Regions from separate parts of the Paenibacillus sp. FSL H7-0735 genome, predicted to be linked through region 1. Evidence: riboswitches for the same ligand, from Rfam matches in the RefSeq annotation. Region 1 holds a riboswitch; each other region holds the start of a gene.
What was found. A riboswitch is a leader RNA that binds a small molecule or an ion and turns the genes downstream of it on or off. The one in region 1 is predicted to bind cyclic di-GMP.
Positions count from the first base shown of each region.

Region 1 (10,269 bases):
AATTTCATCTTCTGTTAATGCTCTTGGAATTTCTGCATTCAGACGTTCGGCAGCAATGGCGCTGGAGGAAACGGGTTGTACGCCACGCAATATTTTTGAATCTGTCATTCTTCCTGCATGGAAAAGCTGTAAAATAGCTTTTGTTCCATTTCGTTTAATAGTAGATGCTAATCGGCTAAGGCTAGGAATAAATTGATCGGAGGAAACACTAAGTTCACCTTCCCATCCTTTTCCACCCTCCTGTACATTTGCTGCCGCAGTGATGACCGCACCTACTTCGCCCGTTCTTAGCGAATAGTATTTCAATTCATCTTGTGTTACTACACCGTCATAAAAGCTCATTCGGGTGGTCATTGGAGCCATAACCACTCGGTTTTTTAATGTCAGTCCTCTGCGAAAAGTTAATGCTGTGTCTAGTGCTATCATCTTTTTCCCAACTTTCATTAAATTATATTTAGATAGAATATTATATACATGCGCATACATATAAATTACAGCAATGATTTATTCTTGTCAACTAATAAAGAACTGCTGTTGAATACAACAAAAAGCGCTGTTCAGCGGAACAGCGCTTTTTGCTCGATATGAATCGTCCTTATTATTCTAGTTCGGCCGGTTTTACAATGGCTGTACCTTTATTATTCTTGGAATATTTAGCTTCGATTTTCGTGGTGTATGTATCTTTGGCTCCGTCACTTACCAGCACATAACTCAGATCGACTGTCAGCTTTTCCGTTTGCCAGGTCTTAGTATTGACGAATAATTTCCACGTTACGCTTTTGGGTTGAACTGTCTCACCATCCCAGAGGTTCTCCTGGTCATAGAGTTTGATTATCCCCTTAGCTGCTGTCGGATCGGTTACCGTGAATTGTAAGACCGTTTGTGCGCCAGCCGTGCTGACTTTCATGGATTTTTTATAACTTTTGACCGAATCAAGCATGGAAACAGGATCGTATTGGCCTTTAGAGTAAAAGGCATCCCATTCCGTTTTCTCCAGTCCAAGCCAATACTGTGCATCAGGATCGATCGGCTCCCCGTCATCGTCGTAACCTTCATCTTCAGATTCATCGATCAGTTCACTTCCGTCTACAAGATAGTAAAACTCCTTGTCATTGGCATATAGACTGTACGATGTTTCTAAAAGACTACTAGCGACAGTGCCTGCTGCGGCAAAATTCGGCAGACGGTTGATATCCAGCTTCAGAGTGTTGGTGTTGCTGATACGCACCCCGCCGCTTTGAATATCCTGTTTTTTGGTCACATCCAGATGGAAATTCTTTATTGCTTTGGAGGCTGCCGTTACTTTGCTGATCATCTGATCCGCGGTTACTACTGTTGAGGTAGCTGCAGACACTACTCCTGGATTAGACATCCATCCGATCGTTCCGGACAGCAATAAAGCACCTACTGCCAAACTAGTACCTATTGTTTTGAAAAAACTGTTCATGTACTTCCCCTTTCGGCCCCTTGCGATAATGTAACGCCGTATAGGTCGAAATAATAAAAGAGCTCAAAATAGACTACATATTCTTAGAGCAATCCTTTATGCTTCATAAGACATCCCTATGGCGGCCTGGCGATCATTTCCTTCTGTCGAAAGGCTTTAGACCCATGGCTTTGTGTCATCATCTTTCGATGATTTTACCTTTAACGCGGACATTCAATTAGTTTTAATTAGATTATGGACGCATGTCCCACCGCTAATTTTATCATGGTTATAATTACCTGTAAACGACTTATCTTCCATTCGAATTCGCTATGATACTCAGAAGAAATACTACAATCAAAATGAAAATTGAACGATTACATACGCTTATAAGTCTTATTAATGAGAACAGCAAAGACAGGGGGTGCAGCAAAATGAGTGACCGGGAAATTTTTGAGCTCTATAAAGAACAAGTATATTATTTTTGTTACTACTTAATGAAAAATCAGGCAGATGCGGAGGATATTTCCCAAGAGGTATTTGTAAAAGTTATCTTAGCGGATAAGTCGAAGGTAAGAAACTTGAAATCTTGGATTTTACGAATTGCTTCAAATGAGTGCAACAGTGTGATCAAAAGGCGTAAGACGGGGTGGATGAAAGAAGTACGTAATTATTTACTATCCAGGTCTGAGGAATCAAACCCTGTAGAAAAACGTTTGGATCGACAAGAAACTAAAAAAGAATTACAAGGGTTATACAGTCAGCTTCCCGACAAAATCAGAATGGTAGTAGTCCTTCGTTTTATCAACGAATTGACTGTACCCGAGATCTCTAAAGTTATGAGCATACCCGAAGGAACTGTAAAATCCAGACTGAACAAGGGACTTAAAATACTAAATAGAATGGGTGGAACCCAACTAAAGGAGCTGAATAGTAATGAGTCTCTATCTTGAAAAAGATAAACATATTCTCCGACCGGATTATGATTTGATGTGGACTGCCATAGAACAAGAAGCATATAAACGTCAAAGAAATCTGTATGCCTCCCAGAATACTCCTAGGTCTAATAAAAAGGTTGTTCCTATCAGTATTGTCTTCTCTTGCCTCTTACTTGTAGCCATTCCTGTATTCGCTAGTATGACGATTAATTGGGATAAAATTGGTGGTCGAAGTGTGAGCAATGCATTAAATAACGGCATCGGTCAACAGTATAATCTTCAAACTTCCAGTTCAGGAGTAACAATGAATTTGAACGGTGTTGTAACTGATGGAGAAAAAATGAAAATGCTGTTATCACTTGATACTAACTCTGATCTATCCCAATATACTGGATTTGCTACAGAGGAAAACCTCATGACTAGTGAATCCGGTGCCAAGGCAAAGGTATACGGTTATTTAGAATACGATCCTGAAAGCCAGAAACTCATTGGAGTATATGAGACACCTGATACATTAAAGGATGATAAAAAGGACTACAGGTTTGAAGCTCGGAATCTCATTTTTTACCGTGATCGGAATATTCCCTTACAATCTAATCATAAAGCAGGGGAAACTATCGATACTGGAGTTAAGCAATATCCAAGCATTCAAATCGAATCCGTTCGACATGTTTCCAATCAAACCATTATCCGTTACAAAGTCGCTGCATCACCATCTGACTTAGGACGGGGTAACCCCCATTTGGTAGTTAGTACTGGTGGTCAAGAGAATGAAGCAATTCCAACCATCATGCCTAACGAAGGATCGGATTTATTTATTGAACAGGTTTTCAATATAACTGAATCAGATTGGAAGGAAGCTAGTCTTCATTTTAGTTACATTGAAGAAGCGAAACGATTTTCAGGTACGTGGAAGTTCGATTTTAAAGCAGATGGACAAAAAGCAAGTGAGGCGATTTACACTAAGAAACTGTATAACAATCCTGAATTTCAAGAAAAGACCGGTATAACCTTAGATCAGCTAGTCGTTACCCCTTTGGATATCCAAATTCTAATAGATGAAAATGATTCTCTTAAAAAAGGAATTGTCCACTATAATACCGCTCAGTTGGTTATAGGTGATCAAACAATCACTGGGGGTTGGAATTTGAAGGGAGATCATTCCGAAAGCTACCAGCATTTATTTCAATTCGAATCTCCGGAATGGTATAACGACTGGTCCGATGTTCCAATGAAACTTATATTAAAGGATGCTGTCATTGAGAAACGTGATACTACTAAGAATTGGATCTCTATAAACAAACCTAAAGAAGAAAAGCAGTTCACTTCACTTGATGTCGATGGGTTAAAAATTGAATTCACTTACTATACTGAGGGGGAAAATTTGATTGTCGAATCAACATCCAAATCTTCTGGCTTCAAAAGCGTTAACCAAACTACGTTACGGATTAATGGCAAAGAAGTTGTGCCAGAAATTACACCTAAGGGCATGATATCTACAGGAACTAATATTGATAACTACAAAGATATCCCTTTCGACGAAAAAATCGAACTGAACCCTGGTATCTATAAATATAGCGATCCTAGCCGGAACGAGGAAATTAAACTTTAATACAGGAAGTTAATCTAAGGGCGGATTATTTTTAATAGAATCAATTCTGTTTATGTATCTCTTTTATTTCCTTCACAACAAAAAAAGCATAGAACGGACTCAAGTCCGCTTTATGCTTTCCATTATTAAGATAAACAATATTTAACCAGCGCATCTCGCACACCATGCTCGTTGTTAGACCCCGTTACAGCATTCGCTGCCGCTTTGACCTCAACCGGAGAATTATCCATCGCAACCCCCATACCCGCGTATGTAAGCATAGAAATATCATTAAAATAATTACCGATCGAAAGAACTTCCTCTTGCGGAATTCCCAGCTTCACAGCCAGATTCTTCAAGGCATTGCCCTTGGAGGCTTCCGGATGCATCAAATCAACGAAAAATTCCCCACTGCGCAAAATATTGTACTCATGGGTCCAAGTACGCCATTCACGTTCAGCTTCGTCAAGGATTTCTGATTGTGTAAATACAGTAAACTTAACAACCGGTTCACGGAAATCTTCCCATGCAGGCAGTGTAGCCGGTACGATACGGAAGTGTTCATACATATAATTAGCTTCTTTGGTCAGGTTTTCTACATTATCTACATACATATCAAAAGCCGTATTCACATCATAATGAATATCATGCTTTCTACAATAATCAATATAAGGGTCAAGACCACGAGCATCCATACCATATTGATGAAGTACTTCCCGATCTTTCACACGAACTGTAGCAGCTCCGTTATGACCCAGCACATAACCAGACAACCCCATTTCCTCCATAAAAGGAATCGAGTTCTGCGGACTGCGGCCGGTACATAACACGATTTGCCCGCCAAGACGCGTAACCTCAGCAATGGCTTCTTTATTCTCAGTGCTCAAGTGGTGATCATCATTCAACAGTGTACCATCCACATCTAGTGCAATCAGTTTGTATCTCATACTCCCACCATCCTTGTCTTTCTTTTTCTATATATTATTGTTCTGGTGCTTCTGTACTTAAGAGTGCCAGTTCCTCTAGCGTAAGTTCCCGGCTAGCTCCCAGTGGCAGACTTTCGTCCAGCCTCAATTCTCCCATAGATACTCGTTTCAGAAAAGTGACTTTTTTGCCGACAGCTTGGAACATTCGCTTCACCTGGTGAAACTTTCCTTCTGTGATGATCAGCGAAATATGGGAGATTACTTTACTGCCACGTTCTCTTCCCAATATAGTTAGCTGTGCAGGTAAAGTAACATATCCATCTTCCAGCTCGACACCTGCCGCAAAAGCCGCTACATCGTCTGCATCTACGTCTCCCTCAACTGTAGCTTCATAAGTCTTAGGGACATGCTTGCGTGGCGATAGTAGTTCGTGGGCAAGCTTTCCATCATTGGTGAGCAGAAGCAGCCCTACTGTGTCCTTATCTAACCTTCCTACAGGAAAAGGTTCAAACTGTACATCTTCCTGCTTTAAAAGATCCAGAACGGTCCGATCCCGCTTGTCCTCTGTTGCCGACAGAACTCCCGGTGGCTTATTCATCATAAGATAAATAAATTCACGATAGGTAACAAGCTCGCCGCCAACCACAATTTTATCGTGATAAGGGTCTACATGAAATCCACTATCCTTGACGACTGCACCATTCACGGTAATTAAACCTTGCTTGGCTTGTTTACGAATATCGCTGCGTGATCCTACCCCCATATGGGACAATACTTTATCTAAACGCTGCTTTTTTGCAGTTTTCCCTGATAGGCTCATTCTTACATCCACCTCCAGCCTGCGGGATATTCATTCTTGAGCACACCGTCCTGCCACTTCCCCCAGCCTGCACTATAACCATCTATGCAGACCAGTACGTATCCTTTTTGGGTAGTTCCTATTTTAATAGAGAGACGTTCTTGACTAATCAACAATGTCTCTCCTTTAAGATAGGAAATAGCTTCATTACTCGTACTGGAAAGTGAGACACTTCGGCAGCTCTCTTCAGGGTGTAACGCGGTAGCCATTGGATGTCCTGGGATAAATCTGCCGTTACGGACATGTCCTACATACCATCCTGGACGAATCGCCTTTAATCCATTTAATCTTTCCTTAGGTAGTGGGGAGATGTACAGATGATCACCGAAGAAAATCGGATACCCTTTTGGCTCCCAGCCAAGCTGATCTTTTATAAAATCTCCATATGCAGCCAATGCTTGCTCTTCTCCTGAACCTTGACGGCCACGTTCAGCGCCAGCAGCAGATTTATTAGAGAACTTACCTTCTTTCCCTCGTCTGGCTTCTGGTTTGTTTGCGGATTTAATATGAGCAGTGCCTTTTTTATTCGTATTCCGTGTAACTGCGCTCAACTTAACTTCGGCTTGATCACGTTCCTCCGCAGATACCTTTGGCCCTACATGCTGCAGCACAGCCATGAAATGTCCTTCACCTTTTACTTTATGCGGCCATAGTCTTGCCGTCCCTGATAATTCTCCAAAACCTGGAGCAAACGAGCCAGTACCTCCAACTGTAATCACCGAAAACTGTGGATGTTCAGAAATAAACTCCGCTATAATTTCCTCATTTTCTTCTGTAGCAAATGTACAGGTGGAATAGACAAGTGTACCTCCCGGTGCCAACGCTGTTGCAGCAGGACGTAAAATATCCCGCTGCATGGCAGCATATTTGGCAGGTGTACCTGAATCCCACTGCTTCACCATGTCTTCGTCTTTACGGAACATCCCTTCACCTGAGCATGGAGCATCAATCAAGATTTTGTCAAAATAAAGCGGGAATGCCGCTGCAATATGATCTGGACTTTCGTTTAATACGATACCGTTGCGCACCCCATACAGCTCTAGATTTTTGGCTAAGGCTTTCGTGCGTTCTGGATGAAGATCATTGGTAACCAACAAGCCTTCTCCTGAGAGCTTGGCAGAAATCTGTGTGGATTTGCCCCCAGGTGCAGCGCATAAATCAAGGACACGATCTCCTGGCTGTACATCAAGCAGTTCCACAGGTGCCATAGCGCTTGGCTCTTGAATGTAATACAATCCCGCGTGATAATGTGGATGTTTACCTGGTCTGGCCCCATCCTCTGTATAGAATCCGGTTGGACACCACGGAATGGGTTCCAGCTCTAAAGTGGAAAGAGCTTGCAATTTCTCCACTGAAATTTTCAATGTATTAACACGAACGCCTCCGTTAGGGGTCTCCTTGTACGAATCCGCAAATTGATTATAATCCGTTCCCAGCAAGTCCATCATACGCTCGCTGAAAGAACTGGGCAGTTGTGCCGCCATGATGCCGTCCTCCTGATAGTACTGCTAAAATTTAGGTGTTTAAAGATTCAAGGAACACCCTTACGGGTGTTCCTTTGGCAATACTCATTTATAGAGGATCATTATTTACGATGAGAAGAGGTCGGTCTTTGAGGACCTCGTCGTTGAGGATTATTCGGTGTGATCGCCATAGCCGCAGAGTCCACTTCGTCCGCCAGACCTTGATCAATGATTTCTATAGTCAGATCATAATAAGAAAATGGCTGCTGCTCACACGACTCCAAGCGGCGAACATAACCCTTCACTTCCACCACTAGCTTAGCCAAATTAATGCCAAGTGTCACTGCTGAATATTCTTCCAGCTTGGCAGCAGCCCCGCTTAGCATAATCGTTGCACCACGCATATTATTATTGCGGCAATGGTACAACCCAACAGCTACTTGGAGAAGTGCTTTGTACAATGGGTCGCGTTGCTTGGCAAGCCATAGCTCTTCGAGCACCTCGTGACATTCGAAATAATCCCGGTCACGATTAAAGTACACTAGATAAGCCAAGTACAACGGATCATAAGCCATCCGGCAAACTATCCTTTTTAGCTGCGGAGAGAAGTCCCCGTACATGATCCAGAAGCTCCTTCATCGCTTCCATGTCCTGAGCCTGCCATATTTCGTTAAATCGAGCCTGAGTATCTATAGCCTCATTCACCAAGTGATAGAAATACAATTGATGAATAGATTTGAGAATTTGAGTCGTCATATTCGAGTTTTCCTCGAAGGTCTTTTGTGCTTCCAGGATTTCATCACGAATACTGGACATTTCGCTGTCCAAGATGGAGGCTGCTTCAGCTGCGGTTTTCAGGCGCACTCGCATTTCATCCGGCAAGCTTTCCCGATATTTATAATTCAGAGAGTGCTCTATGGTTGCCCAGAAATTCATAGCTAGTGTACGAATTTGGATCTCTGCGAGCACTATTTTTTGTCCCAGAGCTGTCTGCACAGGATATTTAATAATCATATGAAAGCTGCGATAGCCGCTCTCTTTATAATTGGTGATATAATCCTTCTCATACAGGACTTCAAGATCCTTACGAGCCCGGATATATTCAGCCACTCTGCGGATATCCTCCACGAACTGGCACATAATCCGGATCCCGGCTATATCTTCAATACCCGTCTCCAGATCCTCCATCTTCACATTCAGGCGCTTAGCCTTCTCCAAAATGCTTGACAGCCGCTTTACACGACCAGTTACGAATTCAATCGGCGTGTATTCCTCTCTTTTCTTCAACTCCGAACGCATTGTTTTGAATTTAACTTTCAATTCTTCCACTGTCTGTTCATATGGAAGCAAAAAAGTTCCCCAGTCCCTGCCGTCCATCGCCTTCGTCCTCCTGTCCTTTCGACTCCTTCAATCAGTGATGATCAGCACCCACTGCTTCAGAGATATGACTGAATCCGTCCCGCCGTAAGAGCTGCCGTAATCCGGCATGCAGCCTGCGGTTAACCTCCGGTCCTTCGTAGATAAGTGCTGTATAAATTTCGACCAGACTTGCGCCTGCTCTTATCTTGTCATACGCATCCTGACTGGTGAATATGCCCCCTGAACCTATGATCGGCATCTTCCCTTCAGTCTGGCGATAAATCCTACGAATAATTTCCGTTGACCGGTCACGAAGTGGCTTACCGCTTAATCCACCTGTCTCATTAGCCTTTTCATGACTAAGTCCATCCCGGTTCAATGTAGTATTCGTAGCAATAATACCATCCATACCAGCTTCTGTCAGTGATTGAACCATATACTCCAATTCAGAATCACTTACATCTGGAGCAATCTTAACCAACAAGCTCTTATTCATACCGGTGGCTTTACGCTGAATCTCCATTTCTTCCTTTACTTGTGCTAGCAGGAACGCTAATTCGCTGCCATGCTGGAGACTGCGCAGCCCCGGTGTATTTGGTGAGCTGATATTGACCACAAAAAAATCACCGTACGGATAAAGCGTACGGATACACTGACGATAATCTTCATGAGCCGCTTCATTACTAGTTATTTTATTCCGTCCAATATTTACTGCTATTGGAACTCTGCGATTTTTTAATTTTTTTAGACGCTCTGCCATAGCGTCAGCCCCTTCGTTATTGAAGCCCATACGATTGATCAAAGCTTCATCAGAGGGAAGACGGAACAAACGCGGGCTATCATTTCCCGGTTGACCCTTAGGGGTAACCGTCCCCACTTCCATAAATCCGAATCCGATCGAAGAGAATCCAGAAACGGCCTCGGCATTCTTATCCAAGCCTGCTGCCAGTCCAACTGGAGTCGGAAAATGTATGCCAAACAGATCAACTGCTAAATCTGCCGTTTCAGGAACGCCATACATTAAACGCAATGCCGCGCTTCCCCCTGGAACTGATGATGATTTATCCAATCCACCTATGACGAGATGGTGAGCCTTCTCAGGGTCCAGCTTAAAGAAAATTGGTTTACCAAAATTACGATACAACACCGTTCTCGCTCCTTAAGGGGTACTTCACTAATCCACGTGTCTACCCGATTCTGTAGGTTTCTTCTTAATTTTAGCCTTTTCTTGAACAAAAGAAAAGCATTTTACCCTGTAAGTGTGCAGAGAGCTTAACCCAAAGTATAGTAATTTTCTTGTAAACGCATTACAATATAGGGGTAATCAGCGATTAAGAGAGAAAGAAGGTATGCTGGATGTCAACTAAACGTAAACCACCAACTTTGCAGCAAAAGAAAGAAGAAGTTAATCGTAAAGCGCTAATGTGGATCGGCGTAAGTTTAACTTTACTAATTCTTCTCATCATCGTTCTGTTTATAGTTGCCGGGAACTAATTCAGCCAGTGATATACTTTGTGGGGGTTGGTCTGATCATACGGAGCAGCAGGGTTGAAGCGTTTCGCCGGCAGCAGCTGCTTTTCAGGCAGAACCCCTTTACTGATCACCACTTTTGTTCCTTTTGGAATCATAGCGAATAGTTCTTCCACATCTTCTCGACTCATCCGAATACAGCCAAGGGATTCATCCTTGCCGACACTTTCTGGCTCA
Region 1 covers NZ_JBBOZH010000001.1:2,694,293-2,704,561, reverse strand. Annotated here, with positions in the region: gene NSS82_RS12145 (NADH-dependent flavin oxidoreductase) at 1-486, opposite strand, end outside; gene NSS82_RS12140 (DUF6612 family protein) at 599-1,447, opposite strand; cyclic di-GMP riboswitch class I at 1,565-1,656, opposite strand; gene NSS82_RS12135 (RNA polymerase sigma factor) at 1,861-2,379, shown strand; gene NSS82_RS12130 (DUF4179 domain-containing protein) at 2,363-3,976, shown strand; gene NSS82_RS12125 (Cof-type HAD-IIB family hydrolase) at 4,102-4,902, opposite strand; gene NSS82_RS12120 (pseudouridine synthase) at 4,937-5,701, opposite strand; gene NSS82_RS12115 (RsmB/NOP family class I SAM-dependent RNA methyltransferase) at 5,704-7,224, opposite strand; gene NSS82_RS12110 (DUF309 domain-containing protein) at 7,326-7,778, opposite strand; gene NSS82_RS12105 (GTP pyrophosphokinase) at 7,768-8,580, opposite strand; gene NSS82_RS12100 (quinone-dependent dihydroorotate dehydrogenase) at 8,615-9,709, opposite strand; gene NSS82_RS12095 (hypothetical protein) at 9,919-10,056, shown strand; gene NSS82_RS12090 (L,D-transpeptidase) at 10,053-10,269, opposite strand, start outside.

Region 2 (10,269 bases), 1.5 Mb from region 1:
CTTTGGCATTCCTTCAGCTCTCATCTATAACGCTAAGAAAAACCCGGAGGATGCCGGAGTGCTTTATCGTATGGCGTTGCTGCTTGGTACCATTTTTGGGGTCATAGCGATGATTATAGGTATCGTGGTCTTGCCTTATTGGCTGAAGTCATTCAGTCCGGAGGTCGTGACCTTTGCTCAGTGGTCTATGATTCTGTGTCCGATTATAGCGATCTCTCAAATTAACAATGCAGCTTTTCAATTCAGAGGAGAATACAAGAGATTTAATTGGATTCGCTATCTAGTGCCATTGCTTACACTGACGATGATCGGGATATTGATCGCGCTGGATCAGATGAATCCTTTTACAACTGCAGTTGCCTATCTCCTTCCGGGGGCGCCGCTGTTTATCGGAATGACGATTTCCTTGCTTCGCACCTATAAGGTGAAGATGAGAGGGGCCTATCAGAATTTAAAAAGATTGTTCACTTACGGGCTGGGTTCCTACGGCAATGACTTGCTTGGCAATTTCTCTACCTATATCGATCAGATCGTAATTGCCGGTTTGTTAAGACCTGCTGATTTGGGACTGTATGTAGTGGCTGTGAGTCTATCGCGGATGGTTAATTTTTTCTCAAGTTCGATTACGATCGTCTTGTTTCCTAAGGCTTCTGAGCTGTCAAAAGAACAGGCAGTTGAGTTAACATTCAAAGCCTTTCGAATAAGTACGACCTTCACCATGCTTGGCGGAGTAGTTCTGATGCTCTTAGCCCCTTTAGTAATTCCGTTGATGTACGGCAAAGACTTCAATGCGGCATTAACCGTGTTTCGTTTGTTGCTCCTTGAAGTGACTATTAGCGGGGGGACGATCATTCTGGCGCAGGCCTTTATGGCGCTAGGCAAGCCGAAAATTGTTTCGATGCTTCAAGGTTTTGGCTTACTCTTGGTTATCCCAATGTTGTTCCTGCTCATCCCTAAATTTGGCTTACTCGGAGCAGGGATAGCGATGTTGTCATCAGCAATCCTGCGATTTTTCTTCATTGTTCTCAATATAAAGTACACCTTAAAAGTTAAACTTCCGCGGCTGCTTATTACCCGCGAGGACATTCAGTGGATGAAGACGACGATGAATTCTTACATTCGCAAGAAACCTATGGATATGAATGGATAATGCGAAAGATAAAGGAGGAAACCTTCATGGATTCAGTAAAAAGCGTGGTAGGCGGCCAAGGCAATTATCCAATATCGGCTGTCATCATCGCTCAGGATGACGAAGTTCGAATATCTAAGGCCATACAATCCTGCAGGTTATTCGCCGACGAGGTGGTTGTGATTGACGGAGGCAGCAAAGACGGGACAGTACAGCTTTCTGAAAGCTTGAATTGTCGAGTATACGTCAACCCTTGGCCCGGATATGCGAAACAGAGGGAGTTCGGAGTAGAACGCGCGGTTCATGATTGGGTCTTCCTTATTGATACTGACGAAGTGGTCAGCGACGAGTTGGCCGCAAGTATTCTTGAACTGAAACCGGGGCTTATGGATCAATCGGTTGCCTATTCTATCTACCGGATCGGTGATTTTATGGGCAGATGGCTGGATCGTGGCGAATATCTAGTGCGCCTATACAACCGCAAAGCATATGGAATTCGAAATAGCTTGGTGCACGAGATGCCCGAGGTCTCAGAAGAGCGAACCATACGTTTGACAGGAACCCTCTGGCATTATGGTTACCGCAGTATTAACGATCATGTGGCACGTTTCAATAAGTATACTGACTTGGAAGCTGAAAGTGCGTATGCCAAGGGCAAACGATTTCGGGTCAGTCATCTGCTGTTAAGACCACCAGCCCGTTTCCTGCAAAAGTATTTCTTACATGGGTTGTTCAAGAAGGGAATGTCAGGCTTCGGTGTATCCGTATTCTGGGTCATGTATGAATTCATGGTCGGCTTCAAGCATTACGAATTAATTAGATCGGGAAAGCTGACTCAGCACAATGCGAAGACGAGTCAGACCGAGAAGGAGAATAAAGGAGAGAGAAGCTATGCCGTACAGTGACGGATTGAACATTATGACGACAGGCCTTAGCTGGCCGTCGCTACAGCCGGGTGGGCTTAACACGTATTTCAAATCCGTTTGCGAGCAACTCTCCTCACGTAATCGGGTGCATGCGCTGATTTGCAGTCAAGAGACGCCTGCTACCCCTGAGGAATTGATTATTCACAATGCCGGAGATCCAAAAGATGGGATCTGGAAACGTAAGGATGCTTTCCAGCGTAAGGCGGCCGATCTGATGGGAGAGGGCAGTGGCCGTATAGATATTTTATACACTCACTTTGCTCCTTATGGTATTGGTCCAGCCTTGGAAGCAAAGAAACGTGGGATTCCTGTAGTAATGACTTTTCATGGCCCATGGAATGAAGAAATGAAAATCGAAGGCCAAGGCATTAAGCACCGGGTCAAAACAACCATCGCCAAATCCATTGAACATAGAGCCTATAAGCTTGCGGATAAGTTCATCGTGCTTAGTGAGACGTTCCGCGATATTCTCCATAAGCTGCACGGAGTGCCACTACACAAAATTATTGTGATTCCAGGTGCAGCTAATGTGGAACGTTTTATCCCCGCTACGAATCGATTGGCGATTCGCCGGACCTTGAATTTACCTGAGGGAGCAACAACCGTGCTGACTGTCCGGCGTTTGGTCAATCGAATGGGACTACTCCAGCTGCTTGAAGCCTGGAAGCAAGTTGCGGAGCGTTTTCCGAATGCAATTCTGCTGATTGGTGGTAAAGGGCCGTTGCGGGGGGAACTGGAAGAAAAGATCGCCGACTATGGCTTAAGCAACAAGGTAAGACTGCTAGGCTACATTCCTGATCATGAACTAGCCTCTTATTATCAGGCAGCGGACATGTTCGTGGTTCCCTCACAGGCATTGGAGGGCTTTGGTTTGATTACCGTTGAAGCCTTATCTTCAGGATTGCCAGTGATGGCTACACCGATTGGCGGCAATAAGGAGATTTTGCAAGGCTTCCGGCCGGAATTGCTATTTAAGAGTTCAAGTAGCGACCACATGGCCGAAGGCATGATCCATATGCTTAGCAATCGAAAGCTGCTTCCGAGCCGTGATGAATGTAGAGAGCATGTACTAGAGAGATATACTTGGGAGCATGTTACGGATCAAGTAGAATCCGTGTTCCTGCAAGCTTTAGGAGAGGAGGTGACCACGTAATGCTTAGAGTGGCCTATATAGATCACACTGCTAAATGGAGTGGTGGAGAAGTTGCCCTGTTTAACATCCTTACCCATATTGGAGAACAGATCGATCCACTGGTAATCCTGGCTGAGGATGGTGCGCTGGCTGAACGGCTACGTGAAAAAGGGATGGATGTCCGTATTATTCCGCTGGATGAGAGCATCAGAAGTCGTGGTAGAAATGCAGTCAACTTGGGAGCACCTGCTGCAGCCTTCAAGCTGTTGGCTTATGGCCGCAAGCTTGCGCCGCTCTTAAAAGCGGAGAAGGTAGATTGCGTGCACACCAATTCCCTGAAATCTGCATTATACGGAGCCATCGCTGCAAAAATAGCAGGCGTTCCATTGATCTGGCATATCCGGGATCATATTGGAGCCCCTTATTTAAAGCCTATCGTTGCCAAAGGAATTCGTTTGCTGTCGCGACTGCTCCCAAATGGAGTCATCGCGAATTCACATTCTACGCTGAATGCTTTGGAGCTGCCGCGTTCCAAAAAAACGCTGGTCGTATACTCCGCTTTCGCTAAAGCGATTGGTAATGGGATCGGCATGCGGGACCAGAAGAATTTTAACGTACTGCTAGTTGGTCGATTGGCGCATTGGAAAGGTCAGCATATTGTGCTGGAAGCCGCAAAAAGCTTTAAGAACGAACCTCGTGTGAAGTTCTGGCTGGCCGGAGACGCTCTGTTTGGAGAAGAGGCTTATAAGCAGGAATTGCTGCAAAAGATAAAAAACGACGAGCTTACTAATGTAAGCATGCTAGGGCATGTGGATGATATTCAAGGCCTTATGAATACTGCTGATTTACTGATTCACACTTCGGTAACTCCTGAGCCTTTTGGCCAAGTTATCGTTGAAGGAATGGCAGCGGGATTACCGGTGATCGCCTCCAATGAAGGCGGGCCGGTAGAAATTGTAGTTCAAGGTGAGACAGGATTACTGATAGAGCCTGGTGACGCGGCGATACTGGCAGACTCCATTAAATGGATGCTGGATCACCCAGAGGAAAGACGGCGGATGGCGGACAATGGGATGAAACGAGTGAAAGAGCATTTTGTTATCGAGAATACGGTCAAGGACATCGTTGACTACTATAAAGGTTTGTTGGCGGGCACCTGACAGATGATATGACGCGGTAATTCTGAAGATGATGCTCCATAAAACTTTGAGGATGATTCACATGAAAATTGCGATAGCGCACGATTACTTAATCCAAATGGGCGGCGCGGAAAGAGTGGTGGAAGTCTTTCATCACATGTATCCCGAGGCTCCAATCTACACAACGGTTTTTAACGGAAGCCGCCTTACTGACAATCTCAAAGATGCGGATATCCGTGCCTCCTGGCTGCAAAAGATTCCGGGAGTAAAGACCAATTTTAAAGGGGTGCTGCCACTTTATCCAATGGCCATCCGTGATTTGGACTTTCGCGGTTTCGATATCGTCCTGAGTTCCAGCAGTGCTTTTATGAAAAGTATTCAGGTTCCTAAACATACGTTTCATCTTTGTTACTGCCATACGCCTATGCGCTTCGCATGGGACTATGACACCTATATGGAACGTCAGTCGAATTCCGGGCTGTTCAAGAAAATGCTTAAGGTATACATGCAGCAGCTTAAAACGTGGGACCAACGGACTTCCAAAAATGTGAATCAGTTCGTAGCCAATTCTTCAGTAGTGAAGACGAGGATTCAGAATTATTATCACCGGGATGCAGATGTCATATTTCCACCGATTAATACAGCCCGGTTTACAAGCTCTTCTACCATTGGCGACTATTATTTAATTGTCTCCCGGCTTGTTTCCTACAAGCGGATTGATCTGGCGGTAGAGGCTTTCAATCGTAACGGTCTTAAGCTTTATATCGTAGGGGATGGACCGGATCGCAAGCGCCTCGAAGGCATGGCTAAGGATAATGTATCGTTTCTGGGCCGGCTAGAAGATGAGCAAGTGACTGGAATGATGGCACAGTGTCGAGCATTTATTTTTCCAGGAGAAGAGGACTTTGGAATTACACCGCTGGAAGCGAACGCTGCAGGAAGACCGGTAATTGCTTATCAAGCAGGTGGCGCACTAGATACTATTATTCCTTATGTAAATGGTGTGTTCTTTCAGCATCAAGAAGTGGAGGATCTACTTAAGGCTATTTATGAGGTAGAGTCCTACGCTTGGGATATCGATCAAATTATGGAGCATGCACGTAAATTCGATGAGCAGGCGTTTATGGTTAAGTTCAAGCAGTATGTTGAGCAGGCGTACGTCAATTTTCTAAAAGGAGGATGATTATATGAAGCTGACAGTAATCGGTACTGGGTATGTGGGTCTTGTATCTGGCGTGTGCTTTGCACTGGGCGGACATCATGTCATCTGTGTGGATAAGGACGAGGAAAAGATTAAGAAGCTGAAACAGAAGGAATCGCCCATCTATGAGCCGGGAATCGAGGAACTGATTGAACTGAATCTTCGTGAGGAACGGTTATCTTTTTCTGCGGATCTTCAGGATTCGGTGCGCCGTTCAGATATTATCATCCTTGCTGTAGGTACGCCATCACTGCCTAATGGTGAAGCAGACTTAACCTATATTGAGGGTGCAGCCGCTGAAATCGCTAAAGCGATGGAAGGGCACAAAATTATAATGACTAAATCTACAGTTCCAGTAGGGACAAATGAGAAAATCTCCAAAATGATCTCTAGCCATACCCATCATCCTTTTGATATCGTGTCTGCACCTGAGTTTTTACGTGAAGGCTCAGCGATTCGCGATACCCTCCATCCCGACAGAATTGTCATTGGTCTTGATAATCCAGAGCTGGAACCAACTATGCGCGAGCTTCATAAGGGTTTCACAGAAAATGTATTTGTAACAGATATACGCAGTGCTGAAATGATCAAATATGCTTCGAATGCATTTTTGGCCACGAAGATTTCCTTTATTAATGAGATCGCCAATATTTGTGAAAAAGTGGGAGCTGATGTAACCGAGGTAGCACAAGGAATGGGTATGGACCAAAGAATCGGGTCATCCTTCCTGCAGGCTGGCATCGGTTATGGAGGCTCCTGTTTCCCGAAAGACACTAATGCGCTCATTCAAATTGCGGGCAACGTCGATTACGAATTCAAATTATTGAAATCTGTAGTCGAAGTGAATAAGGGACAACGCTTTATGATCATCTCCAAGCTGCATGAATCACTTGGCAGCCTGCGCGGTTCGACGATTGGGATATGGGGGCTTGCCTTTAAGCCTAATACTGATGATGTCCGCGAAGCTCCCGCCAGAGAGATTGTTGAGGCACTGGTGGCTGAAGGGGCAACAGTCAAACTATATGATCCAATCGCAGCTACAAATTTCAGGCAGCAATATGATCATCCGCAGCTTCGCTGGTGCAATCTGCCTGAGGAAGCGGCTGAGGGCAGCGATGCCGTATGCCTCTTGACCGATTGGAGCCTACTCAAGGATATTGATCTGCATCAGCTGGCGAAAAGCATGCGTAATGGGGTATTGATCGATGGACGCAACGTGTATTCCAAGGAGCAAATCGAGGGTACCGGCCTCGTTTATCATTCTGTCGGCCGCCCGCAGATGGGCGGATTGAGCGGTTATTCTGCTAGTGTGGCTGGAGCGGTTTAATCATTTGTGTTAAGTGTCAGTCGCAACTGCGGTGAATGTTTGGACTTCCAGCCGCTGTTGTCTGCAGATTTCCTGATTTTAACCGCTGATAGCGGTAGAAATCCGCAGACAAAGGCGGATGCTATCGCTCCTCCAGTTCCAAAATTGTCTTCCGCCACTTCGTTCCCTTATTTTAAGGTTCTAAGCAATTTATAAAGTTAGGTACTCTGATTATATACCGCAGTAGCAGTAGCAGTAGCATTTGTAGTTGTCATTGTCTCTGTCTCTGTGGTGGCAACTAGTCTTGCTCTTGTAGTTGCAGTTGTTCTTGCAGTTGTTCTTGCAGTTGTTCTTGCAGTTGCAGCTGCCTCCCCCGGAGCAGAAGCAAATCTTTAGAAAAACGTGCTCGCTTCCGGCTGGTACAGCCCGGTGCGCATGGATCATTGTTAAAAAGTAGTTGGTTAGGTTAAGAACGGAAAGGGAATTTGGAACTGTAGAAACGGAGTGTTCGCCTTTATCCTCGGATTTCTACCGCGAGAAGCGGTCCAATCAGGAAATCTGAGGATAACAGCGATCGGAAGTCCAAAATCCCTTGGAGTGGTTCATACCTAATAAATTTTTTAAAAAATGCATCCGCTCGAACTAAGGCTAAGCGGAAGCTATACGTTTTGATAACAATTCCATTATGCTCGATTTCCATAATTCAAGGAGGGTTCATTCTATGAAAATGGTACTTCTATCAGGCGGTTCAGGTAAACGGTTATGGCCGTTGTCTAACGACTCACGTTCAAAGCAATTTCTAAAGGTACTTGAAAGCCCTCAAGGTGAACCAGAATCCATGGTACAACGTGTCTGGAGACAGCTGGAGGAAGCAGGGATGGCAGAATCATCTTATCTAGCCACCGGCCGCGGCCAAGTAGAAATGATACAAAGCCAACTGGGAAGTCATGTGCCGATTATCGTTGAACCGGAGCGTCGGGATACTTTTCCGGCTATCGCCTTAACAGCTACCTATCTTTATTCAGTGGCAGGTGTTTCTCCAGCGGAGACGGTAGCAATATTGCCTGTTGACCCTTATGTAGAAGCATCCTTTTTCGATACCATAGCTATGCTTGAGGGGACCATGCTGGAAAGTGGAGCAAATCTGGCACTAATGGGTGTTGTTCCTGAACATGCCTCAGAGAAATACGGATATATTATTCCTACCACTGAAGAGGCGGGGGGGAATGGTTTTATGAAGGTGAGTCACTTTCAAGAGAAACCAGACCGCATACAAGCAGAACAGCTCATCGAGCAAAATGCATTGTGGAATTGCGGAGTGTTTGCCTTCCGTTTAGGGTACTTGTTAGATATTTTGCAGCGTAAAGGGTTGCCTTTAGGATATGAAGAATTGCAGAAGCAGTATAAGCTATTGTCTTCCATCAGCTTTGATTATGAAGTGGTGGAGAAAGAAGAACATATTGTGGTGCAGCCGTATGATGGATTCTGGAAGGATCTTGGAACGTGGAATACGCTGACAGAGGAAATGAGCAGCAAGCATGTAGGAAAAGGTTTTGTGACGGCGGATTCTGAGGGGACTTGCTTGATTAATGAGCTGGACATTCCGATTACGGTAATTGGTGCGAAGGATCTGATCATTGCGGCTAGCCCGGATGGAATTCTAGTTACCCATAAAGCTGAGAGCCCACGGATTAAAGAAGTGCTGAAGACCTTTGAACAGAGACCGATGTACGAGGAACGCCGCTGGGGCCATTACAAAGTTATTGATTATGTGAAATATGATGAAGGCAATGAAGTGCTGACCAAACGGATTTTTATATCCGAGGGGAATAATATCAGCTATCAATTACATCGCAAGCGTAGTGAAATTTGGACAATCGTCAGCGGCGAAGCAAGTATTGTGCTGAATGAGAAAAAACATAATGTGAAGGCTGGGGACGTGGTACGTATACCGGAAGGAACGAAACACGCGATCCTTGCTTTGACGGATGTTGAGTTTATAGAGGTACAGACGGGGTCTGAATTAGTAGAAGAAGATAACATTCGTATTACTTTAGACTGGAATGATATAGAACTACAACAATTCATTTCATAGGTCTAACCTATCTATTTAACCAATTCAAAATTTCTTGAAACAGGTAAATTGACTCAATTATCAAAAAAAGTCATAAAAACACTAAATATATCATTAATTGTCGTCGATACTTACGGTAAGAGAGATTATTTCTCTTAAATTGAAAAGGCAAACCTATCGAAAGGTAGGGACGCAAAGCTATAGGGCCTTCGAAAGAGTGGCAGCCTGGCTACCGAAAGGGAGAATATTTTGAAAGCTTACCGTACGTATCGATTGTTTGGTGCATTTCTGTCACTCGTCCTGTTTCTGACTGCACTTCCGCTTGCTGTTGGGATTTCGCCGTCTATTGTCATAGCTGCTTCAAATTCTGGAACGCCAGTTACCCCAGGTGCCTCACCTGAAGCCGTAAAGCTGCTTAACTATTTTTACTCGATCTCAGGAAAAGGCATTATTGCTGGTCAACATGACTATTTAGAAAGTCCAGATGAAATTAACAATATGCTGAAGGGAACCAGCGGACAATATGCGGCTCTTCACGGTTATGAAATGGGTGCGATCAGTGGTCAGTCCGAAGCAACGATGGCTTGGCAACGTCAAAATGTGGTGAACAGCGCCATCAACTGGAATAAAGCGGGCGGGATCGTAGCTATGACTTTTCATGCTAACCTGCCGGGCACCTCTTATGACTGGGATAATGTGAAAAAAACACTCAGCCAGAGTGAGTTCGATAGTTACGTTACACCGGGTACCAAGCAATATAATAATCTGATCGCTGAGCTTGATAAGGTGGCAGTCTCTTTAAAAAGCTTGCGCGATGCCAATGTTCCGGTGCTTTGGAGACCCTATCATGAAATGAACGGGAACTGGTTCTGGTGGGGGAAGAAAAATAACTTTTCTAAACTATGGAATATAATGTATGACCGTTTTGTTAACGTTCATAAATTAAATAATTTGTTATGGGTATGGAGTCCGAATGCTCCCAATGTTTGGTCAGATCCTTATGCGCTAACTTATCCAGGTGCTGATAAAGTAGATATTCTGGCAGCAGATATATACGAAAATGATTACCAGCAAAAATACTATGACAGCTTGTTGAGTCTAGCCGCAGGCAAACCGATTGCGATCGGGGAGAATGGTGAAATGCCTAATCTGGAGAAGCTTCAGCAATCGCAAAGTAAATGGACGTATATGATGAGCTGGGGAAAAATGCTTTACGAAAATAACAGTGCAGACACAATCAAAACATTTATGAATAGCAACTACACCCTGACCAGAGATAAATTAAATACTGGTCTGGCACCGACACCTAGCGCCGCACCAGCGCCGGCACCTTCCGAAGAAGAGGGGGAGGCAGCAATTCCT
Region 2 covers NZ_JBBOZH010000001.1:1,148,188-1,158,456, forward strand. Annotated here, with positions in the region: gene NSS82_RS04985 (oligosaccharide flippase family protein) at 1-1,150, shown strand, start outside; gene NSS82_RS04990 (glycosyltransferase family 2 protein) at 1,177-2,034, shown strand; gene NSS82_RS04995 (glycosyltransferase family 4 protein) at 2,021-3,208, shown strand; gene NSS82_RS05000 (glycosyltransferase family 4 protein) at 3,208-4,347, shown strand; gene NSS82_RS05005 (glycosyltransferase) at 4,409-5,509, shown strand; gene NSS82_RS05010 (UDP-glucose dehydrogenase family protein) at 5,514-6,854, shown strand; gene NSS82_RS05015 (sugar phosphate nucleotidyltransferase) at 7,555-8,928, shown strand; cyclic di-GMP riboswitch class I at 9,065-9,144, shown strand; gene NSS82_RS05020 (glycosyl hydrolase) at 9,157-10,269, shown strand, end outside.
Region 2: another riboswitch for cyclic di-GMP. It lies ahead of NSS82_RS05020 (glycosyl hydrolase); the one in region 1 lies ahead of NSS82_RS12140 (DUF6612 family protein).

Region 3 (10,269 bases), 2.3 Mb from region 1:
TACCCACGGAATGACGAGACGAAGGAACGTTTTATTGAACCTCTTGGGTTAGTCGCAAAACGTGGAGTTTGGTATGTAGTGGCACGAACCGAGGATGAAATGCGGACTTTTCGCGTGTCAAGATTAATACAAGCTGAAGCAACTAATGAATCATTTGTCAGACCTGAGACTTTTGATTTAAAAAGCTACTGGGAACAGTCGACTTTAGCTTTTAAAGCAGCTCTGCCAAAATATGTAGTGAAATTAAAGGTGAATGAGTCTATTCTTAAAGAATTACAACGTGAAAGATATGTAACTATAACTTTAGTAGAACCCTCTGCTAATACTGGGTGGATGAACGTAGAGGCCGAGTTTAATACTATAGAATCTGCCTGTCGTATCGTACTCTCTTTTTCTCCTTCAGTTATTGTTTTAGCTCCTACCGAACTTGTAGGGATGGTAAAGTCTGCTATTAAAACAATTTCCACAATATATGAGGAATTTTGACATGAATTCTAAATATCTACTACTTAAAGAAGATTTATGACACTTCTCTATAGACCAATGACCTATAAATCCCCTATAATAACACCATTACATAAAATTTAATAAGGGGGACATTTTACCAATGAGCTGGATGCACAAACTTCCGTTAAAACAAAGAATTGTTGCCGGATGTTACCTCGTTGCCGCACTGTTTGCTATTCCTGTCTTAGTTACGTTAATGATTCTAGGTCAATTTCTCGTAGGAATTATACTAGTAGTTGTTCTTGCAGGTCTGACTTTACCTGTTGCTCGCTTCGTGGAGAGAACGCTTACATCATCTTTTGATGATATTGCTAATGTATCTCACAGTATTTCGAAGGGGGATTTCACTAGCAGAGCGGACGAAAATGGTTCAATGGGTGACGTAAGCCGCTCCTTTAACACAATGATTGATAAGCTCAAGAAGATTCTGACCGATGCATCGCAGATCACCCGTCAAGTAATGGATGCAAGCCGCGGAATCGAAGATAAGAACCAGAACCTGAAAATTGTTATGGCACAAGTAGCCTCTTCTTCTACCGAGCTCGCTCTTGGTGCAAATGAAATATCTACGGATATCGCTGATATGACAGAATCCATTAAAGACATTGAGACCAAAGTATCCAATTATACGAACTCCACCAAAGAAATGAACAGACGTTCAATACATACCTTAGAACTTGTTGAGCAAGGGCGCCAATCCGTAGATACACAGGCTGAAGGCATGCGTAAAAACATAGAGGCTACACAAAAAGTGGCTGATACTATTGAAGCTCTCTCACAAAATGCCCGCGGGATTACGATGATCACCAAGACCATCACAGAGATCGCTGAGCAGACCAACCTGCTGTCACTCAATGCCTCCATCGAAGCTGCTCGTGCCGGAGAGCATGGTCGGGGTTTTGCCGTTGTCGCTCAAGAGGTTCGCAAGCTTGCTGAGGAATCTACGGCTTCCACAAAAGAAGTATTCGGTTTGGTCCGCAGCATTGAGTCAGATATTAAACAAGCCATCGATAATATCGCCATCAATGAAGAGGTTGTGCAGGTTCAGAATGAAATGATCACTCAATCTGCCCATATTTTCGCACAAATTGTACAAAGCGTGCAGTACATTACCGAGCAAATCTCTTCATTCTCTGCGGAGAGTGATCTTATGCTAGAAAGTGCCTTGAAAATTTCCAGTGCAATTGAGAATATCTCAGCAATCACCGAAGAAACCGCTGCAGGCACTGAAGAGGTATCGGCGGCTATGAATGAACAGATTAATGCCCTGCAGTCTGTTGCAGAAGAAACGGAAAAAATGACCCAGGCCGTATTTAATCTGCAAAAAACCATTCATATCTTTAAATTCTAGTTCAAAACTATCAACTGCCACCTAAGCTGAGTCTTAGGTGGCAGTTTTTTTCGCGAGGCAAAACTTCATCTCTTGGACAAGACTTTCGTCAAATTTCGAGTTTTTTTAGCGGATTATGTTGACAAAAATTAATGAGGAATATATTGTAAAGGAAAATTATTCTTATCAACTATAAATTAATATTGGCAAAATCCTCGAAAGAGGATGACGCAAAACCATGGATCTACAGCCTCATTTTTTCGTTTGAGGCCATGATTGCCAGGTTGCAGAGGAACCAGGACGGCTGAACTATTGTTCAGTCTTTGCGGCGCCTTATGCCACCAACCTGTGCTTACTATAGAGCACAGGTTTTTACTTTTTGAGTATATTGATCTATCGTATCTATTCGGTAGATTAATAACTAATATATATCAAAAAACTTGTGAGGTGTTTCTTTTGAAGACAGTCGCAGATTACATGGCGGAAGCACTACGTAACCTAGGAGTCACCCATTCTTTTGGGATCATTGGCAAATCGATTTGTCCAATAGTTCTAAAGATGGTCGATTACGGTATTGAATTTATTCCCGGTAGACATGAAGCAAGCTCCGGATTCGAAGCAGCAGGGTATGCGCTGAAAACGGGTAACCTAGGCGTAGCATTTGGTACTTCTGGTCCTGGTGGAACTAACCTGCTCACAGCAGCAGCTCATGCGAAAGCTAACAACCTACCTGTCCTGTTTATTACTGGCCACCAATCCATTACAGAGCTTGGAATTCCTCAATGTCAGGACTCCACCTCTTTTCTGGCTGATTTAGCTGATATGTTCAGACCTGCCACCTTGTTCAGTAAATTGGTTGAACGTGGGGATCACTTTGGTACTATTTTTAATCATGCGATTTCTGTGGCCCTGGCCAAACGGGGTCCTGTTCATCTTTGTATTCCTTTTGATGTACAAACTGAAGTATTGGAAGAATGCAATATTGTAATCCCTGAAAGAGAGTCTCTAATTAGTCAAGCAAATATCGATAGAGTCATCGATGCTATTCAAGCTGCTAAGAATCCTTTGATTATTGCGGGTAAAGGAATTAACCGCTCCGGAGCACATAAAGAGCTTGTTCAACTCGCAGAAACTTTTAATATTCCTGTAGTAACATCTCCTGGTGGAAAAGGGGCTATAGTCTGGGATCACCCGCTCTATCATGGTCCTATTGGCGTTGGCGGTTCGACCCACGGGGATGATTTATTGAATAAAAGCGATCTGTTTATAGTGCTTGGATCACGTTTAAGTGATATGACCATCTGTAATCTTAAACGGGAGAATCATCCAGCAACTTTAATTCAATTTGATATTGATCCAACCTTTGTCGGAAAAATCCTATTGTCCAAAACGATACCGGTCACTGGGGACCTGCGCGATAATTTGGTGCACTGCCTAAATCATATTGACCCCAGCACAATCACCAAACGTGAGGCTTTGGCCGATGCTGATTATTCAGAAGAGCTTCCAACCCTCAAGAATCTTTCACTGGCTTCAGTAATGAGCACTTTAAGTGATTTGATCCCTTATAATAATTCAATTTTCGTTGATGATGGAAGCCATGGATTCCACGCTGCAAAATGGTACAAGGTTAAGAAACCGGGCAGCTTTTTTTTTGATGCTTATTTTGCTTGCATGGGTAATTCGATCGGCATGGCTATTGGTGCAAAAGTTGCAGCTCCTGAAGAAACTGTCCTCTGCATTACAGGTGATGGTTGTTTCATGATGCTCGGCGCTGAGATTAACACCGCTGTCTGCAAAGATATCCCTGTCATCTTTATCGTGGTCAATAATAAGCAACTAGATATGGCTCTTAAGGGTATGGAGAAAACCACAGGTCGTATCGATGGAACTCTATATGAAGTACCAATGGACGCCGTGAAATTCGCTGAATCTCTAGGTGCTAAAGGCTACAAATGTGAGACTGCGGATGAATTCACAGCTGCAATTAAAGATGCGGTAGCTCTAAACCATGTTGCCGTTATTGAACTACTAACAGACCGTGATGAAGTCCCTCCGACTGCACACCGTACTTTGAACCTAAACTAGGAGGCTAACCATGAAGGAAAATATCAACAGTGGTCTCAACCACTTCACGAATCTATCAGGAGACTATGGCGCAAAAGCACTAGCTCCAATTAAAGACCACTTCCCTGACTTGGCTGAATTTATTATGGGGAATGCCTATGGCGATATTTTTCAACGTAATACTATAGCCCCTGACTGGAAGGAAATTGCAGTCATTTCATCTTTAATTTCAATGGGTCAATTCGAACAGCTGGGTGTTCATTATGTTATGGCCCTTCGTGTTGGAGTCACCGTAGAACAGCTTAAAGGCATTCTATTACACTTAGTACCCGTTATAGGGGCACCTAGAATCATCACAGCTTTTAATATCCTGCTTGCAACCATAGAAGAAATCCAATAACCCAACAGTTCGACAACAATATACAAAATTCGACTTTATTATTGCATGCACTTGAAAAATATGCCTATAATAGAGTCGGAATATCCCAATACTTGCTGTATAGTGTCGAATTTTGACTTTTATAAAACAGCTAAGTGGATATATAAAGGGCTGGATATTGCAGTCGAACTGTTTTGGACAAATTCAATCTATGGGAGAGATTTAGGCATGGGAAGTTTCATTTTGAAGACAGACACTGCAAACAAGGTTATTAACATTGAGTTGGATGGAACATTTTCTGAAGAAGATGGTCTAAAATCTATTCAAGCTTATCAACAAACTATCAATCCAATTACTCCAGCTGACTATGAACTAAAAATCGACTGCAGAAAGCTAAATGTAACTGCACCAGATGTGGTACCTCTTTTAGAAAGCTGCTTTGTAATGTTTAAGAATGATGGTTTTGTAAAAGTAAATCTAACGCTTGAAAATAACCCGATCCTCAAAATGCAGCTTTCCCGTCTTGGCCGTAAAGCTGGACTCGATAACATCGAGATCATTTCTGCGGTTACAGTCTAGATCTTTTAATCTTAATATGTAGGCCACATTTTACTGCTTTCCTGGAGGCGTATTATGACCGGAATTCCTATTAAAGGCATTGATATCTATCATCCCAGCAATATAGTTGGTAACGACTTTTTCATTAAGCATTTTGACGAAAAAGGCATTGATATTCGAGGTCTATTATCCGCATTAGGTCGTATTACACGGTATAGTATTAAGGATGCGGATGAGAATTCCCTTACGATGGCTTTTGAGGCTGCCCGGAATGTTCTGGAGAAAAGTGGTCTCACAGGTGCCGATATCGACCTTATTGCCTATGCAAGTCAAACTCCTGAGTATATCTTTCCTACCAACTCATTAATGATTCACCGTTTGATCAAAGGCGCATCCCATACGATCTGCATTGACAGCAATGCTAATTGTGCGGGTATGACGGCTTCAGTGGAACAGGTTAGCCGTCAGATGCAAGCGAATCCTAGGATTAAACGAGCGTTGGTAATCGGCTCCGATTATGTTACCCCTCATGCCGATAAGAATGATCCAGTCTACTACGCTAACTTCGGTGATGCAGCGGCGGCAGTCATTCTTGAACAAGCTGAGGATGTAGTCGGTTTCATTGACTCTATCTACCAAACGGATCCTTGTGTTTGCGATAAATCCAAGTTCCCGTGCGCAGGCCTGGCTAAACTGGGTAAACAAGGTGTAGCGGCTGGAGAGTTTAATGTGAAGTTTATTCCTTTTGATGATTCCATTTGCATAGATGCTGCTTCTGAGTCTATTCGTACTCTACTGTCTAACAACAATATCGCGCCTGAAGCCATTAAAGCAGCCTGCTTCTCACAGTTTTCATTGCCTAATATCTTAGAGATGTGTGAGAAAGTCGGTATTGATCGCAATGTAGCGGTATACATAGGGGATGAATTCGGATATACCTCTACCAGCAGCCCATTTATTGCTCTACATAAAGCTGTAACTACTGGAAAGATCGAACGTGGTGATAAAGTCCTGTTCTGGACAGTGGGCGCCGGTTGGCAAAATGTAGCATTTGTTATTGAATATTAGGAGCTATATAACAAAAAGCGGCAAGCTAGGGATTCACCTAAGCTTGCCGCTTTTTGTTATAAATATGAACGCAACATCAAGACTTACTTGCAAAGGTGAGCCCCTTTTCCGCAAGAGCACTCCGCAGTAGAACGATCGCCTTTGGCCCCAATCCATGTAGCTGCAGAAGCTCTGCCTCCGTAAGCTTGCTGAATTGTTGAAGCTGAACATATCCAGCCCCATGCAGGGCTCGAAGCGCCGGCTTAGATAGTCCGCCCGGCAGATCAGATTCGGTTCCGTTAATCATAGACATATACAGCCCCTTTATCACTGATATCCTTCATGCTTCTCCCAACCCATGGTACGCGCTACAGCGTCCTTCCAGGCGTTGTAACGACCTTCCCGCTCAGTTATACCCATCTCAGGCGAGAAGACCCTCTCAGCCTTGTTGAAGCTCTCTAGCTGGGCACGTGTCCAGACTCCGGACGTTAATCCCGCCAGAAGCGCTGCACCTAGCGCTGTTGTCTCCGCATATGTTGTTCTAGTAACCTCACTGCCCAGGATATCAGACTGGAATTGCATCAGCAAATCGTTACGCACAGCTCCGCCATCCACACGAAGGCCGGTCAATGGCATGCCTGCGTCTTTTTCCATAGCTCCTATTACATCTCTAGATTGAAAGGCTAAGGACTCCAATGTAGCTCGTACCAGATGTCCTGAGGTAGTGCCTCTAGTAAGGCCAAATATGGCTCCACGGGCATACATATCCCAATAGGGTGCCCCCAGTCCGGTAAACGCAGGCACAACGATAACCCCTTCACTGTCCTCTACTTCCCGTGCTTTATCTTCTGAGCCTGATGGCTCCTCTATAAGACCAAGCCCCTCCTGCAGCCACTGAACGGCCGCTCCGGCCACGAACACACTGCCCTCGAGAGCATAATAGAGTTCATCTCCCATACCCCAAGCTACAGTGGTCAACAAGCCATGGCTGGAGGCTACAGCTTCTGTGCCTGTGTTCATTAGAATAAAGCAGCCTGTACCATAGGTGTTTTTGGCACTGCCGGGTTCTAGACAAGTATGTCCAAACAATGCGGCCTGTTGATCTCCAAGTACAGAGCGAATTGGAATATCCGCCCCAAACCACTGTTTGTCTGCTATTCCAAATTCGCCGCCAGACATTCTTACTTCTGGCAGAATGGTACGCGGAATACGAAGCTCTTGCATTAGCTCTTCATCCCAGCACCGTTCATGAAGATTGAACAGCATCGTACGTGAGGCATTGGTAACATCAGTCGCATGTACGGCTCCGCAGGTAAGTCGCCAAATTAGCCAGCTGTCGATCGTACCTGCCAGAAGCTCCCCTCGATTCGCCCGCTCTCGGGCACCATCCACGTGATCCAGTATCCAGGAGATTTTGGTAGCTGAGAAATAAGCATCTACAACAAGGCCCGTCTTGCTCGCAATAACTTGCTCCAGCCCTTTACTTTTAAGTTCTTCACATTGCTCTGCAGTACGCCTGTCCTGCCACACGATCGCAGGGTATATCGGTTTGCCCGTTGTTTTATCCCAGATTAAAGCCGTTTCTCTCTGATTGGTTATTCCGATGGCAGAGATCTCCTCAACCGCTATGCCACCCCGCGCAATCGCGTCTCTTGCCGCTGCGAGCTGTGACTCCCAGATTTGCTCAGGGTCATGCTCTACCCAGCCTGGATGGGGGAAGGATTGCTTAACATCATATTGACCTTGTGAGACCCATTTAGCCTCCGTATCGAACAATATGGCTCGTGAGCTGGTAGTACCTTGGTCTAAAGATAAAATCATTCTATGCCCTCCCAAGCAAAACCTACAAGATATGTTCCACGATGAACAAGATTAATGTGTTTGTTTCAACAAAAAGCACCTCTGCTGTCAGAGGCGCTATCACACATTGTGTTTGGAATTACTGTTTTTCGACAGGAAGTCTTAGCGTAAAGGTTGTACTTTCGCCTAGTTTGCTTGAAGCTGAGATGGTCCCGTGATGCGACTCTACAATATTTTTAACAATCGCAAGCCCAAGTCCTGTTCCACCTGATTCTCCCCGTACACGCGCCTTATCAGCTTTGTAGAAGCGGTCGAATATATACGGCAGATCCTCTGGTGGAATTCCCACCCCTTCATCCTGAATTTTAATCTCAAGATAACGACGACCTTCTAATACACAAGTTCCTGTATGAACTGTGATTTTTTTGCCACCCTGTGTGTGGCGGAAAGCATTATCGAGTAAATTGGTTAGGACTTGTTCCAGTTTATCCTCATCCGCTGCCTTCAGAACAGCAATATCGCTCTGTTGCTGCAAGTGAAGATGGATATCGCGCTCTTTGGCACGTACAGAAAATTTACGGTAGACTCGTTCCAGCAGTTCATTCATGTCCACCTGAGCTTTCATCATATCCGTATGTCCGGCTTCCATTCGGGCAAGATCAAGCAAATCCTTAACCAGACGCCCCATACGCAGTGATTCGTCATGAATGACCTGGATCAGCTCACTGCTTTCTTCGGGGGATGAAGCCATCCCGTCCAATAAAGCCTCACTGTACCCTTGCATCATCGACAACGGAGTGCGTATTTCATGGGAGACGTTAGCAACGAAGTCTCTGCGCATCTTTTCCAGACGCACCTCTTCCGTCACATCCCGCAGTACAGCAACTACTCCCCGGATGCTGCCTTCAGAATATAATGGTGCCATATGAACAGACCAGACGCCCTGCCGCACATGTACATTGGAGCGGTCATCGCCACCTTGTTTCAGGGTGCTTAAAAATAAAGGACGCAGGGGAGGCGGAACACTGCTCTCAGCCGTTTCGGGATGGAGCTCAGCATCACTCGCATGTTCCCACTGCAAATCGCTCCAGCTCTCTAGCAGAGCTTGGCCGTGCGGATTGGTCAAAATAATCTGCCCTTCAATATCAAAGGTGATCACAGCATCGCTCATACTGCGCAGTACGCTAGATAAATGCCCCTTCTCATGATGCAGACTGCGAATATTCTCTTCAAGCTCCTCAGCCATATGGTTAAAGGAAGTCGCCAACTGGCCAATTTCATCACTTGTGACCAGCGTAAGCCTTGTTCCGTATTCTCCCCGGCGAATGTTATTCGCAGCTTCAATGACACGCTGCATCGGCTGAGTGATTTTGGTAAACAAAAATAACGCAAAAAATGTAGTCAAAGAAAATCCGATCATACAAGTATACATAAATAAACGTTTGATATCTCCGGAATTGGCAAAGTTACTGTCTATGTAGGGAAGCAAAAATAACCCCAAGGTAATAAGTACGACAGCGACCAGGCAGATGATCGTAACCCACAGTTTGCCGACAAGACTTCTCCAGAAGTTCACTTATTTAGGTACCTCTAGTTTGTAGCCTACGCCCCATACGGTCGTAATCATCGCTGCGGATTCCGGTGATACTTTATTCAGTTTTTCACGAAGGCGTTTTACGTGAGTATCTACAGTACGCAAATCTCCGAAAAATTCATAATTCCAGACATCCTTAAGCAGTTCTTCACGAGAAAATACTTTATCCGGCGAAATAGCCAAATAATGCAGAAGTTCATATTCTTTAGGTGTCAAACTCACTTCTTCACCACCAGCAGTCACACGGTGAGCATCATGCTCAATAATAAGATGAGTAAATACAATGTTATTGCTGGAATTGCTCTCCTTGGACAAGAAAGCAGTTGCCGAAGAACGGCGCATAATAGCCTTCACCCGGTAAATGACTTCACGTGGACTGAAGGGCTTCACAACGTAATCGTCTGCGCCCATCTCAAAGCCCTGAACACGGTTGATCTCTTCGCCTTTAGCTGTAAGCATTAACACCGGTGTTGACTTCACTCCTCTGAGTCTTGTCAGCACTTCCATCCCATCGATGCCAGGCAGCATAACATCCAGCAATATTAGACCGTAGTCATTTGCTGTTGCTTTACGAAGAGCGATTTCTCCGTCTTCCGCTTCATCGATTTCATAACCTTCTTTTTCAAGATACATCTTTAGCAGGCGGCGAATACGTTCCTCATCATCCACTACCAGAATTCTGTTTAAATGATCTGCCATTTCACTACAACCCCTTCATCAATACAGTAGAACGTAATCTTTAAACCATTGTGCAACGTTAACAGGTAAACTATGCTCAGTCCGTCCCCGCGTAAGAATGAAGTCCGGCGATGACTAAATTAACGCCAACCAGAGTAAACATTACGACCAGGAAGCCAAGCACAGCCAGCCAGGCAGATTTTCTTCCTTGCCATCCACGAGCCAAACGTAAATGAAGATAAGCGCTATAGAAGAGCCAAGTGACAAGCGCCCAGACTTCCTTAGGATCCCATCCCCAGAATCTTCCCC
Region 3 covers NZ_JBBOZH010000001.1:4,982,783-4,993,051, forward strand. Annotated here, with positions in the region: gene NSS82_RS22725 (helix-turn-helix transcriptional regulator) at 1-486, shown strand, start outside; gene NSS82_RS22730 (methyl-accepting chemotaxis protein) at 608-1,858, shown strand; cyclic di-GMP riboswitch class I at 2,033-2,129, shown strand; gene NSS82_RS22735 (thiamine pyrophosphate-binding protein) at 2,285-3,925, shown strand; gene NSS82_RS22740 (carboxymuconolactone decarboxylase family protein) at 3,936-4,304, shown strand; gene NSS82_RS22745 (hypothetical protein) at 4,512-4,862, shown strand; gene NSS82_RS22750 (ketoacyl-ACP synthase III) at 4,917-5,909, shown strand; gene NSS82_RS22755 (DNA-binding protein) at 5,986-6,201, opposite strand; gene glpK (glycerol kinase GlpK) at 6,216-7,709, opposite strand; gene NSS82_RS22765 (ATP-binding protein) at 7,828-9,264, opposite strand; gene NSS82_RS22770 (response regulator transcription factor) at 9,265-9,981, opposite strand; gene ccsA (cytochrome c biogenesis protein CcsA) at 10,058-10,269, opposite strand, start outside.
Region 3: another riboswitch for cyclic di-GMP. It lies ahead of NSS82_RS22735 (thiamine pyrophosphate-binding protein); the one in region 1 lies ahead of NSS82_RS12140 (DUF6612 family protein).